2 regions of the Marinifilum fragile genome follow, and region 1 is predicted to be linked to the other one. Evidence: riboswitches for the same ligand, from Rfam matches in the RefSeq annotation. Region 1 holds a riboswitch; the other holds the start of a gene.

Region 1 (6,959 bases):
ATGAATAAAAGAGGTGTAAAGCAGACAAGAAGGTGATACGCTACCATTCTGTCTTTTATCTTTTAAATAAAACTGATGCAATGCTTGCTCAACCGCAACGGTATCACTGGCAAAGTTTAAAAAGTCTTTTCTTTGCTCAGAATCTTCCAGTTTAACAGCAATTCCAGCCAACACTTTACCAAACTCTGCCAAATAAAGTGAATCCTGAGTCAAATAAAATTTAAATTTTTCATTGTCCAGTTCACCACTCATCAGTTCAATTATAAAAGGATGCTCTAGTATTTGTGTATAAATTCCTTCAATTCTTCTCCAGGCTTCTTCTGACCATTTCATGAATCAATTGCTTTTAGTGATAAACTCTTGTTAACGATTTCCTTCAGTTCTTTTGCTGCATTGCGCGGATCTTCTGCACAAACAATCGCCGAAACAACAGCAATTCCATCGGCTCCAGCCTTAATAATATCTGCTGTATTTGCCGAATTGATACCACCAATAGCCACAGCTGGATGCTTGGAAAAACTCATAATCTCCTCCACTCCACCTAGTTCCAATGGCTTGGCAATATCATTTTTGGTTTGAGTAGAAAATACTGGCGATAAACCAATGTAATCAACATCTAGTTGGTTTGCTTGCTTTGCCTGTTCAATATTCTCCACCGATAGTCCGATAATTTTTTTCGGCCCTAAAATCTGACGTGCTACATCAAAAGGTAAATCACTCTGACCAATGTGCAAACCATCTGCATCCACTGCCAAGGCAATATCTAGTCTATCATTTATAATTAGAGGTACTTTATATGGCTCCAGAATCTTCTTAATTGCACAAGCCTGATTGTAAAATTCTCTGGTAGAAGAATTCTTATCGCGAATTTGAACCATAGAAATACCTCCTTTTACTGCCTCTTCAACAATATCTTCAAGGGCTTTCCCATTGGCCAGTTCTTTATCTGTTACCAGATATAAACTTAAATCTTCCCTTATCATTCTACCGTACAAAATGCTTGTTCAATTTCAACTTTGCTTAGATTATACAAACAGTCCAAGAAATTCATTTGCAAGCTTCCAGGTCCATTAGATTTCGCTGTTGCCAATTCTCCAGTAATTCCCATTACAGTCATTCCATTAACGGCTGCTTCAAATAAATTATCGTTGGTAGCAGCAAAAGCTCCCAATAGAGCAGTTGCCGTACATCCCATTCCTGTTACCTTTTCCATCATCGAAGTTCCAAAGGCAACATTTTCAACTCGATTACCATCTGTGATATAGTCTACTTCTCCACTAACTACCACAATACACTCGTGCAATTGAGCCAAATATTTTGCAGAATCGATTGCTGAACTCGTAGATTCAACACTATCAACCCCCTTGGTTTTCATTTCCTGATTTACCAAAGCCATTATTTCAGATGCATTTCCTCTGATAATTTCTGGATTGCAATTGTTAATAATTCTCGTGGCTATTTCATTGCGGTAAGGTGTAGCGCCCGCACCTACAGGATCAAATACAATTGGAATTTTACTTTCATTAGCTCTCAATCCAGCAATAATCATTGATTCAACCCATTCCTTTGATAAAGTTCCCATGTTTAGAACCAACGCCGAAGCAATGCCAACCATGTCCTTCACTTCTTCCTGAGCATGTGCCATCACAGGCGAAGCCCCAATGGCAAGAAGTGCATTTGCGGTATTATTCATCACCACATAATTGGTAATGTTGTGCACCAAAGGAGAACTTTTTCTGATTGCTTCCAGGTTTTCTACAATTACTTTGTGATTCATTTATTTAATAATTTTAGGTTAGATAGAAGTCTCAAGATTAAAATAATCATTGTAGTGAGTCTTTAATAGTTATTTTAATCATGCTCGTTTCATCTTTCTATTTTTTAACAGCACAAATCGCCACATAATCACCACAATCATATCCTTCAATTGGTTCTTCGGCCACTTGATTCGAATACAGAGGATGCTTTGTTAGTGTTTGTGCAAATTGAAGATCCTTAAAGTTAGCATTTTTAATCATTTCTATTTTCTCCAAAGTCGTTCTCCACTTGGCAACTTTTACCAATTCTATTGGATATGGATCCCTGGGATGAACTCCTCCTAATAATTCATGTTCCCAAGTACCTACTGATTTAGCCAAATTGTAAAGAACCCCATACGAACTTTCTTTGGGTACATCAATCATTACAATTTTACCTCCTGGACGTAACGCTTCATAAGCTTTATCAACAGCCTTTTGTAAATCAGTAATATAGCTTGGTGTACCATTAAATAGAATCGTATCGAATTTCTCCTCTCCCAATTCCATTTCCTCGGCAGTCGTAATTTCAACATTTATGCCTCGCTCTTTGGCAAGAGCAGCCATTCCTTCTGATGGTTCAATTCCATTTTTAATGCTTATGCCAAATTCTTTGTCCAAAATGGTTTCGAATAGTCCACTTCCACATCCTACCGAGAATACATCTCCTGCATTTTCTAAGAAATGTGCCACTAATTTTACTTCCGAATAAAGAACATTTTCGTTTTCCAAAAACCATGCATCATAATCCGATGCATATTGATTAAATTTTGATCCCATTTTATGCTTTTGTTTTAAGTATTGTGCACAACAGTAGGAAACAAAAAAAAACCGCTCCACGAAAGTGAAACGGTTATATCTATATGGTAATAATTTATATCAGACAAATCGTTTCCCTACGCTACTATTATGCAGATCAGGTAAAAGGGTAAAATCTCAGCCTGAATAAATGATTCAAGCACCCCTAACGTGTTGACAAAGGTAAAATTATTTCATGAAATCTCTTGTATTTGTATAATAACCCGGAATAAAATATTTGGCTGGATCCTGGGCTATTCGTTCGTGATATCGAACACTTTCATAAATTGCTTCTGTAAGATGTAATGTAACTCCAATTATCTCCTGTCCAACTGTAAACGATTCTTTCTGGTAGTTTAAATTACCCAAATTTGACTTATCAAACTCCTTAAAACACTCTATTATAATCTCTTCCTTTTTTACATCAAAATTAAAAGGAGCTTTCTGTTCCTTATATTCCTTCCATTTGCTCAGATATTCCTCATCATTTAATACTTGTGCAAAACTAGAAAGAGAAACTAGTACAAATGCCAATAAACAAACAGTTGTTTTCATATGCATATCAGTTATTATGACTTAAATATACATTTATCATATCATCTAAACAAATTTGATATTCAACAATAGAATTAATTAAAAGTCAAACATATTATGCTATTATATTTTTTAAAACTATCACATAACAATAAGTAGGATGTAATTTTGTATTTTGGTAAATTTGGAAAAAAGAACTTTGATCCAGGTTAGGCTTCATCGGTTAAAATTTAAATAAGAAAAATGTATCAAAGAGACTATGTTTTAAGAATGATTGAGATGATTGGTGAATTGATCGCTCTAATTTTAGGTTTATTGAAAAAAAAGAACACAAAAAAAGCATCTCAGATTCTTGAGAATGCATATCGTGATTTTCTTAAAGAAGATGCTTCTTTCTTTAGGAGTTTGCCAAAAGATAAACTTACCAACAGTTTATTGCAAGAACACAACTATACCGATGAACATTTGCAGGTGTTAGCAGAATTATTTTATGCTGAAGCTGAAATACAGAATGCTAAAGAACAAAAAACACTTGCAAACGAATATTATGAGAAATCTTTAATTATATTTCGTTTTGTAGCCGAAAATTCTACAATGTTCTCTTTAAGTTTAGAAAATAAGATCAATATAATCGAAAACAAAATTAATTGTTGCAAATATTAAACATGACAAAGTTCATGTTGTAAAAGACCATATTTATTTGGTCTTTCATTTTGGAAACCGCTACATTTGTTGATAACCAACTTGAACCTTTGTAATGAGTTTTTTCCATAAGAGAACAAAAGCAGATACCGCTTTAAAATATTTTCATAAACCTCCGGGATATTACAATTGTGCACAAGCAATATTTAAAGCATTTCAGGAGGAATACCAAATCACAAACAATCAAATTGTTGAGCTTGCCAAATATGGTAATGGTAAAGCACCCAATGGATACTGTGGAGCCTACTATGCTGCTTTGGAACTGATTAAAGATAATCCTGATTTAAAAGAGGAGTTCACCAGAAGATTTCAAGAAAAATCAGATTATTTGACTTGCTTCGATATCAGGTTTAATTACTCAATGTCATGCAAAAACCTGGTAAAACTGGCTGCCAATTTGCTGGACGAAATTCATTCTGAACAAAAGGATTCAGAATGAAACCCATTCAGGTAACTGCAGCAATTATCCAAAAAGGTGATTTTATTTTGGTAGCACAAAGAAATCACCACGATGATTTGGGATTGAAATGGGAATTTCCTGGTGGAAAAATCGAAACAAACGAAACTGCTGAAGCATGCATGGTACGTGAACTTCATGAAGAGTTTGGCATTCAATCAAGAGTAACAGGCTTTCTGGGAGAGAACACTCACAATTATGGCAGTAAAATCGTTTGCCTAAAAGCATTTTTTGTTGAACATGTATCTGGCGAATTTCAAAAAAGAGTACACCAAAATATCAAGTGGGTACATTTCAATGAATTAGAAAACCTAGATTGGGCTCCGGCCGATATCAAGTTGGTAGATTTACTTCTTCAACATTTTCAATCAAGCAATTGATTTACTGAATCACGCAAAAAATCTCTGGTATGGTAATCTTCATCTATAATTTCTCCATTCCACACTACAATATCAAGGTCAATTACTCTTGGGCCAAATTTGGGTAAACTTCTATCGCGCCCCATCCTATCCTCAAGTCGTTTTAAGTAATTTCGAAACTCATCGATATCATGTTGTGTTTCAATCTTAACTGCTCCATTAATAAAATCATCCTGATCGGTAATGCCAATTGGAGCAGTTCTAATCCAAGACGAGTGCTTTCCCACCCTATGATCTTTTGCGAGCAAACATAACATCCTTTTGATATTTTCATTAGGATTTATATTTGATCCTATTCCAATAATACACGAGTTCATATTTTTATAAATTAGATATTCGGTTCGCTTCAAGTTCTATGGATACAGATTCAGCAAATCGCAACGCATGTGGCTTATCCACTTCAACTTTTGCCCACTCCACATTGGGATTTTTCATGATCAAATCTAGAACCTGCTGAGTCAAGTTTTCAAGCATTTTAAATTTGCCTTCCTGTACCAAAGCAATTACCTTTTTCGTAATCACTTTATAATTGTACGAGTTGTCAACATCATCTTTCCTAATGGCTTCACTAACATCTGTTTTAATACTCATGTTAATTACCACATCCTGTTTGTTTCTTAGTTCTTCAGGATTAAATCCAATGTATGTTCTAATCAGTAAATTTTTAATGCGAATAATTGCCATAATCTAATTTTATAAGAGTTGTTCTCCACCATCGCAGTACAATATCTGCCCGGTTAAGTTTTCGTTTTCCAAAATGTAATCTATCGATTGAAGAATTGGCTGTACACCTCCCGGCACTTTCATCGGAGTTTTATTGGCCAAATTCTTTAAATATTCCTCTCCTTTTCCCTTAGGAGGTAATGTCGCACCTGGAGCAATACCATTTACTCGTATGCTTGGACCACATTCCAATGCCATCATTTTTGTAAGATGTGCTAATCCCACTTTAGAAATGCAATAAGCGGCATGAGAATTTGAATACCCTGAAATTCGAGTATCTAAAAAATTAATAATTAATCCCTTATTGTTATTTAAAACAAAATCACGCGACAGAATGAATGGAGCTTTTAAATTCACATCCATTTGTAAGTTAAAGAGGTTTACATCTGTTTCGCGAATTACACCAGGATCAAAAACCGAAGCATTATTTACCAGTACATCCAATTGCTTGAAGTGCTTCATCACCCTATCAATCAATTGTTCTAATTCAACCTCATTGCTTAAGTCACATTGAAATATTTTGAATTTTTGTAATGGATAAATACTAATCAATTTTGCCTGTAATTCAAGAGCTTCTTTTTTGGATGAGTTGTAGTGCAATGCAATATTATATCCCTTAGCGGCCAAATGTTCGGCCACTTCTTTTCCTATTCTTTTTATTGCTCCGGTTATTAGGACATTTTTCTTTGTCATTTCAGATGTTTTTTATCGCTTTCCATTAAAATTAAAAAATATTCAATCGCTAAAGAAATTTATGATAAGATAATTTAAAGATTCACAGAAAATATCATTTTATAATTCCTATTTTTGATCATTGGATTTAACCATTCTGAAATTTAATAGGTAAAAGATGATAAATATTAGAATTGAGGAGGAACTTAAAAGTATATGGCCTGATCTTAAACTAGGAGTTATTCAATGTGATGTTGAAACACTAGAAAATTGTCCAGAACTTTGGAAAGAAATCAATGAGTTCATTGAGAGAAAGGAAAAAGAATTAGATCCTGAAAAAATAAGACAGCTACCTAGTGTAAAAAGCACAAAATTAGGTTATCGCAAAATTGGGAAAGATCCAAGCAGATATAGACCTTCCGCCGAGTCTTTACTAAGAAGAGTTGCAAGTGGCAAAGGATTATACAAAATTAACAATGTTGTAGATCTTCTAAATCTAGTTTCGATTAGCAGTGGGTTTTCTATTGGTGGTTACAATGCAGAGAAAATAAATGGTGAGGTTCAGTTAGGAATTGGCAAGAAAAATGAACCCTATGAAGGAATAGGACGTGGAGAATTAAATATTGAATTCTTACCCATTTTCAGAGATGAATTAGGAGCCTTTGGAAGTCCTACCAGCGATTCTAATCGTACAGCCATCACCAAGAACTGTACACAATTTTTAATGATCATTTTAAGCTTTCAGGGAGATATTGATTTGCAAAAAGCAATGAACTTTGCTGTTTCATTACTACAAAAACATGCAAAAGCAAACAATATTGAAACTCAAATCATCTAAATTAAAAAGTCCGCACATCA
Region 2 (6,959 bases), 2.0 Mb from region 1:
GATCATCACTTTTATTGGCTCCCCTTGACCAAAGTACCCATCCATAAATACTGATAAAAACATAGTAGAACTGTAGTGACATATCAGCATACAGCTTGGCCACAAAAAACACATAGATATACATTACAGATGTAAGTAAACCTACTGGCCACAACCATTTATTCTGTTTTATTTCAAGGTACAGGAATAATAATCCTGATATGGTTCCTATGATTTCTACAATATTATCAATTATCCAGGTCATATTTTTAATTTAGGTAGAGACGTACGGCCGTACGTCTCTACAAATATTATCTTAAAATCGCAATGTCACACCTGCCAGAACATTTGTTCCTGCCTGTGGATAATAGTATTTCCATGTTTTTTCAACACCTTGCTCATACCAGTTTCCACCATATGCATTATTTTCATATTTGGCATCAAGTACATTGTTAATGCTTAACTGGAAAGCAACTTCTTTCATCCAACTTGGCTTGATACTGTAGTTCAATCTTAGGTTATGAACATGGTAAGCATCCAATTTTCGATCTGCACTCGCAGTATTGTCAAAGTACTGTTCCCCTACATACTTACTTACAAAACTTACATCAAAACCTTTTGCTGGAGTCCATGTTAAAATACTACTTCCAACTTTTTCTGGTGAGTAACTAATGTCAGTATCTCCTAGTTCTTTCCCTTTGTACTCTTCGTTCCAATTTTCATCGTAGTAAGTTGAATACTCTACAAAATCTTTAATTCTATTACGACTCAAAGTAAGGTTGGCATCCCATTTTAAAGTTGGTAAAATCTGAACGCCCCAAATCAACTCAACACCTGCTCTGTAACTCTTATCTACATTTGTCATGATATCGTAACCAACACTATTCTTTTCGCCTGTTGGTACCAACTGGTCTCGATAGTACATGTAGTAAAGGTTAACTCCGAAAGTAGCATTTTTAGATTTATAGTTGTACCCTAGTTCATAATCGAATAATGACTCATCAACAGGATATGAATTTGGATCGCCTTTGGCATCTTTAAAGTTTGCACGAGTTGGCTCACGATGTGCTACACCAAATGATGCATAAGCTGAGTTTCTATCGTTAAGGGTATAATACAATCCCACTTTAGGGTTGAAGAAATCAAATTTATGCTCCTGAACCAATGGCAAAAGATCATCATCCGTACCATCCATATCGTAAGAAATATGACGATACTGAACATCTCCATAAGCATTTAATTTATCGCTTAATTCAACATTCATCTTGGCAAAAACATTGTAATCGGTCTTTTCTCCAGTATTCAAATACCATTGATGTCCATTAGGAACTCCACCTTTTTGAGCCCAAAGAATATTACCGAAGTGATCACCATCATAACGATTCCAAGCACCACCGAAAGATGCATCTACCTTATTCTTACGATAGTTCAATGAGTAAGTAAACCCATAAAAGTCGTTCTTCAACCACTTTTGACGAGTTAAATCAGTTTTGGTAACTTCCTTTCCATCAACAGTAGGATTTGTTAACCCATAAGACTTGTAATCGGTAGTATGATAATCATTATCATCATCTTGAAACTGCTCATAGAAGCCTTTTCCTTTTGTATAATGCAATGCAGCATTCAAATTCAAGTTCGAAGTTAATTCCTGAGAGTAGAATAACTGGTAATGTGTTTGCTTGTAATTATCAGTTTGATTGTCGTAATATCTGGTAACACCATTTTCGTCGGTATATTCTCCTGCAGGATTGTATCTTCTGTCTTCATAATCATTAGGATCATCGGTGTTGATATTTGGGTTTCCCCACCAGCTGATACCTGTTTTCTGGTCACCTGAGATGATGTTGAATTTCAACATGCTTCTTTCAGTATAGTAAGTCCCACTTGCAAAAAATGATTCATGATCAGAAAATGCACGATCAACAAATCCGTCAGACTTTAACTTTGAATAACGAGCATCAAAACTAAATTTTCCATTGATTAATCCTGTTCCAGCTTTGAATGTATTACGGAAAGTATTGAACGATCCTGCAACACTTTGAACTTCGGCATAAGGTTCTGCGTTCACATTTTCTGTTTGGAAGTTAATGGTAGCACCGAAAGCTGCAGCACCATTGGTAGATGTTCCAACTCCACGCTGAATTTGAATGTTATCAACTGATGAAGCAAAGTCTGGCATGTTTACCCAAAATACACCTTGCGATTCTGAATCATTCAATGGCACACCATTAATTGTAACGTTAATACGAGAAGCATCAGTACCACGAATACGTAAAGCTGAATAACCAACACCATTACCTGCTTCTGATGATTCAACCAATGAAGGAGTCAAACTTAACTGGTATGGAATATCCTGACCTGTATTTTGCTTCCTCACCTCTTCTCCACCCAAATTGGTTACTGCTACTGGAGCTTTATTTCCTGCTCTTGTTGCTGCAACCAGAACCTCGTCGGCCATTATGGCAGTTGGATTTAATTTAAAATCTAAATTCTTTGATTCAGTAAGCTTTACAGAACTTTCCTTTGTTTCATAACCCAAAAAAGAGATCACAAATTGGTATTCTCCAGCTTTTAAATTTGTAAACTGATATTCACCATATGAATTGGCAACAGTTCCCAAATAAGTTTCTTTCACTGCAATTGCTGCCCCAGGTAGAGCATTTCCGCTTTTATCGGTAACTTTCCCTTTTAAATTTAATTGTGAAAAACCGATAAAGCATACAAATTGCAATACAATTAACAGAGTTGCTCTGCGCAAGACAGAGTTCATTTGCTTAAACATTGTGTAATAAATTAAAACGTTAATAAAATATTGCAATGAGGTATATATAAGATCAGGTTGGCGAAAAGTTAGCTCGCAATTTTCCTACGCCGGCATTATCCGGATCAGGTGTAAGGGTATGATCTCAGCCAGTTATAATTAGGCACCCCACTGTGATTTGGCGCAAAGATAGTCTGAAAACTAGCAAAAACAAAAAAGTCGGCAAAAAGCCGACTTTCAAAACCTAAACTATTATAATTACTCTAACCTATAATCAATTTGGGGCTTTCACTCCCAAAACGTCATTAATTGCTTTTACAAATGTGGCCTTAGGCAAAGCACCTTGAGCCATTGTTGGTTTACCTTCCATCGGCACAAACAGCAAAGATGGTATACTTCTGATTCCAAATGCAGCTGATACTTTTTGAGCCTTATCGGTGTCTACTTTATAAATCTGAATGGCATCGCCATATTCCTTTTGCAATTCCTTTAGTACAGGAGCAATTCTTTTACAAGGTCCACACCAATCGGCGTAGAAATCAACAATTACAGGCTTATTCCCTTCAAATTTCCAATCGCCACCTTTTTCGTAATCAAATACCATTTCTTTAAAACTATCATCATCTAAATGAATAATTTTAGCATCAGAATTCGATTGTGCGTAACTATTGGTTCCCATAAAAGCAACCAACATTATTATTAAAAATCTCTTCATTTTCTCTTTCTTTTCTAGTGCAAACACCGTTTCAGTTTTAATTCATTATCGCTCTAAAGCTAATAATGATTTGCTTTAAATTGTGTCTGCTCAACGACCGTTAATAACTCTTTAACTTTTCAGTAATCAACGCATATATCAATTCACGATTGATTTTAAAAAGGTTATTCATTTATTGTGATCGCAATTATTTTGCCTCAACCTTTAAAACTTCTGCAAAGGCTTGTTTAAAATTCTCTTTTGATAAGGCTCCCTGTGCCATTTGTGGTTGCCCATCCTTAGGAATGAATAACAATGATGGAATACTTTGAATTCCGAACATTGCTGATAATTCCTGTTCTTTCTCAGTATCTATTTTATAAATATCCAAAGCTTCACCATATTCTGCCTTCAACTCATCTAAAATTGGAGCCACCATTTTACAAGGTCCACACCAATCTGCATAAAAATCTACCAAACATGGTTTGTTGCCTTCAAATTTCCAATCTTTATTTTTTTCGAAATCAAATACTTTTTCTTTGAAAGATTCTTTCGTTAAATGTTCTACCATAACTAACACCTAAATTAATTTATTACTTTATATATCTACAAATCTATATATTTTTATCAAACAATTAACATACCAAAGCCTATTTTTCTATGAATTTTCATAATCCCCTTAATTAATTGTAATTTTGTCAGGAAATTAAACAGTCGGTATGTCATGTATCGACAACACAGTAGTAACAGCCTGATTACAGGCTATATGACTAATAAATAAGTGAGAGAACATTTAAAACATCCTATATTTTCAATCATATCAGAAATTGTAACTGAGGAAAATCTTGAAAGCTATGTAATTGGAGGCTATGTTAGAGATATATTTTTAAAGCGCAATTCAAAAGATATTGATGTTGTTGTAATTGGCAGTGGTATTGAATTGGCTCAAAAAGTTGCAAGCAGAGCTGGTAATCCTAAGGTATCTGTATTTAAAAACTTTGGTACTGCAATGCTAAAATTCAAAGATCTTGAAATAGAATTCGTAGGTGCCAGAAAAGAATCATATAACAGAGACTCTAGAAAACCAATTGTTGAAAATGGCAGTTTAGAAGATGACCAGAAAAGAAGAGATTTTACCATTAATGCGCTAGCATTAAGTCTGCACAAAGATAATTTTGGAGAACTCTTAGATCCATTTGGAGGCATTGATGATTTAAATAGCAAAATCATAAAAACACCAATGGATCCTATGATTACTTTCTCAGATGATCCATTAAGAATGATGCGTGCAATTCGTTTTGCTACACAGCTAAACTTTAAAATTTCCGATGTTACTTTCGAAGCTATCAAAGAGAACAGGGATCGCATTCACATCATCTCTAAAGAGCGTATTATAGAGGAGCTAAATAAAATTGTAATGTCAGCTAAACCATCAATCGGTTTTAAATTGCTTGAAGAATGTGGCTTGTTGAAAATTATATTTCCAGAGTTTCAAAGATTAAAAGGCAGAGAAACCAGAAATGGAATTAGCCATAAAGACAATTTTTATCATACTCTTGAGGTTTTAGATCAGTTGGTACCTCATTCCGACAATTTATGGCTTCGATGGTCGGCTCTGCTGCACGATATAGCCAAACCTAATACCAAAAAATTTGTAAATGGAATTGGTTGGACTTTCCATGCTCACAATTTTGTTGGGGAAAAAATGGTTCCTCGCATTTTTAAGAATATGAAATTGCCTTTGAACGAGAAAATGAAGTTTGTTCAGAAAATGGTACTGCTGCATATGCGCCCTATCGTTTTGGCACAAGAAGTAGTAACCGATTCTGCTGTTAGAAGATTACTTTTTGACGCTGGTGACGACATTGATGAACTCATGAAATTGTGCGAAGCCGACATTACCTCTAAAAACGAAGAGAAGGTTAAACGATTCTTGGATAACTTTCAATTGGTTCGTCAAAAACTAAAAGAGGTTGAAGAAAAAGATGCGGTTCGAAATTTCCAACCTCCAATTGACGGGCAAGAAATTATTGACACATTTAATTTGTCACCATGTAAAACCATTGGAGATATAAAAGTAGCCATAAAAGATGCAATTCTGGATGGAATTATTCCAAACGAAAGGGAAGCAGCCTATAATTTCATGATTGAAAAAGGAAAAGAGCTAGGCCTTGAACCAGTTGGCAAAAAAAAGAATAATTAGTTCGGAAATATTTCCGGACTTTTTTTTTCTGTTATATAACCTATTTCAATTTGTTAAACAGCACTTGATAGACTCGACATAATATCTACTTTTGCGGCAATTAAGCAATCTCACTATTTATAATTATACAACAAATGGCCTACGTTGATAATACAATGATTATCAGAAGAGATCTGTTATCGAAAATGGCAGAACTTTTTAATGAAGGAAAATTTAAAGAAGGATTAGATCGAATTCCTCTAGAAATGGCACCTCGAAGAAAAAAAGATCTTGATAGATGCTGTGTTTTCAAAGAGCGTGTTATCATTAAAGAAAAATTAATTCCTCTTTTGGGATTTGATTTGGAAGATGATCGCGATGAATTAAAAACCCTGGCAGAATACGCAGAAGAAGCTCTGGAGAGAAAGAATCCAATCAACAAAATCCTTACCGTTGTTGATGAAGCTTGTACTTCATGTGTAAAAAACTCATACATAGTTACCAATCTTTGTAAAGGTTGTGTTGCTCATCCTTGTATGATGAACTGTCCTAAAAATGCAATTAGCTGGAATGGAAATGGCCAAGCACAAATTGATCCAATAACATGCATCAACTGTGGTATTTGTATGAACGTGTGTCCATATCACTCAATCATATTTATGCCTGTTCCATGCGAAAATTCATGTCCTGTTGGTGCAATTTCCAAAGATGAGTATGGTATCGAGCAAATCGATGAGGATAAATGTATTGATTGTGGTAAATGTATCACTGCTTGTCCTTTCGGATCAATTATGGAAAATTCACAAATTGTGGATGTAATGAAATCCATAAAAGATGAAGAGACAGAAACCATTGCAATTGTTGCTCCTGCAGTTATTGGTCAATTCAAATCGAGCACAGATACCGTATTGGGTGCTATAAAACAATTAGGCTTTTGTGATGTACTTGAAGTTGCAAAAGGCGCAAATGTAACAACAGAAAAAGAAGCTGATGAGTTATTGGAACGTTTGGAAAACAAAGCTCCATTTATGACTACTTCTTGTTGTCCTGCATATGTTTCGGCAACCGAAAAGCACATTCCTGAAATTCAGAAATATGTTTCGGAAACCAAGAGTCCGATGTACTATGCAGCTGAAATTGCAAGAGAAAAATATCCTAATGCAAAGATTGTATTTATAGGTCCTTGTATTGCCAAGCGTCGCGAAGGAATGAAAGATCCAAATGTTGATTACGTTATGACATTCGAAGAACTTTCAGCTCTATTTCATGGTTGGAATATTGAAATTAGCAAAGAGGAACCTTTACTTTTAGATAAAAGTATTTTGAATCACGGTAGAGCTTAT

Evidence for each region. A riboswitch is a leader RNA that binds a small molecule or an ion and turns the genes downstream of it on or off. The one in region 1 is predicted to bind thiamine pyrophosphate.
Region 2: linked by a shared signal. The riboswitch ahead of ACKPCA_RS19100 (TonB-dependent receptor) and the one ahead of ACKPCA_RS07630 (methyltransferase domain-containing protein) in region 1 are both predicted to bind thiamine pyrophosphate.

What each region holds. Positions count from the first base shown of each region.
Region 1 is NZ_OY781962.1:1,935,292-1,942,250, forward strand. It holds gene tenA (thiaminase II) at 1-333, opposite strand, end outside; gene thiE (thiamine phosphate synthase) at 330-983, opposite strand; gene thiM (hydroxyethylthiazole kinase) at 980-1,777, opposite strand; gene ACKPCA_RS07630 (methyltransferase domain-containing protein) at 1,875-2,576, opposite strand; TPP riboswitch at 2,673-2,772, opposite strand; gene ACKPCA_RS07635 (hypothetical protein) at 2,784-3,149, opposite strand; gene ACKPCA_RS07640 (hypothetical protein) at 3,372-3,791, shown strand; gene ACKPCA_RS07645 (C-GCAxxG-C-C family (seleno)protein) at 3,886-4,269, shown strand; gene ACKPCA_RS07650 ((deoxy)nucleoside triphosphate pyrophosphohydrolase) at 4,266-4,667, shown strand; gene folK (2-amino-4-hydroxy-6-hydroxymethyldihydropteridine diphosphokinase) at 4,652-5,023, opposite strand; gene folX (dihydroneopterin triphosphate 2'-epimerase) at 5,028-5,390, opposite strand; gene ACKPCA_RS07665 (SDR family oxidoreductase) at 5,400-6,122, opposite strand; gene ACKPCA_RS07670 (B3/B4 domain-containing protein) at 6,280-6,939, shown strand.
Region 2 is NZ_OY781962.1:4,695,769-4,702,727, reverse strand. It holds gene pnuC (nicotinamide riboside transporter PnuC) at 1-244, opposite strand, end outside; gene ACKPCA_RS19100 (TonB-dependent receptor) at 296-2,761, opposite strand; TPP riboswitch at 2,826-2,921, opposite strand; gene trxA (thioredoxin) at 3,015-3,455, opposite strand; gene trxA (thioredoxin) at 3,643-4,005, opposite strand; gene ACKPCA_RS19085 (CCA tRNA nucleotidyltransferase) at 4,216-5,637, shown strand; gene ACKPCA_RS19080 (monomeric [FeFe] hydrogenase) at 5,772-6,959, shown strand, end outside.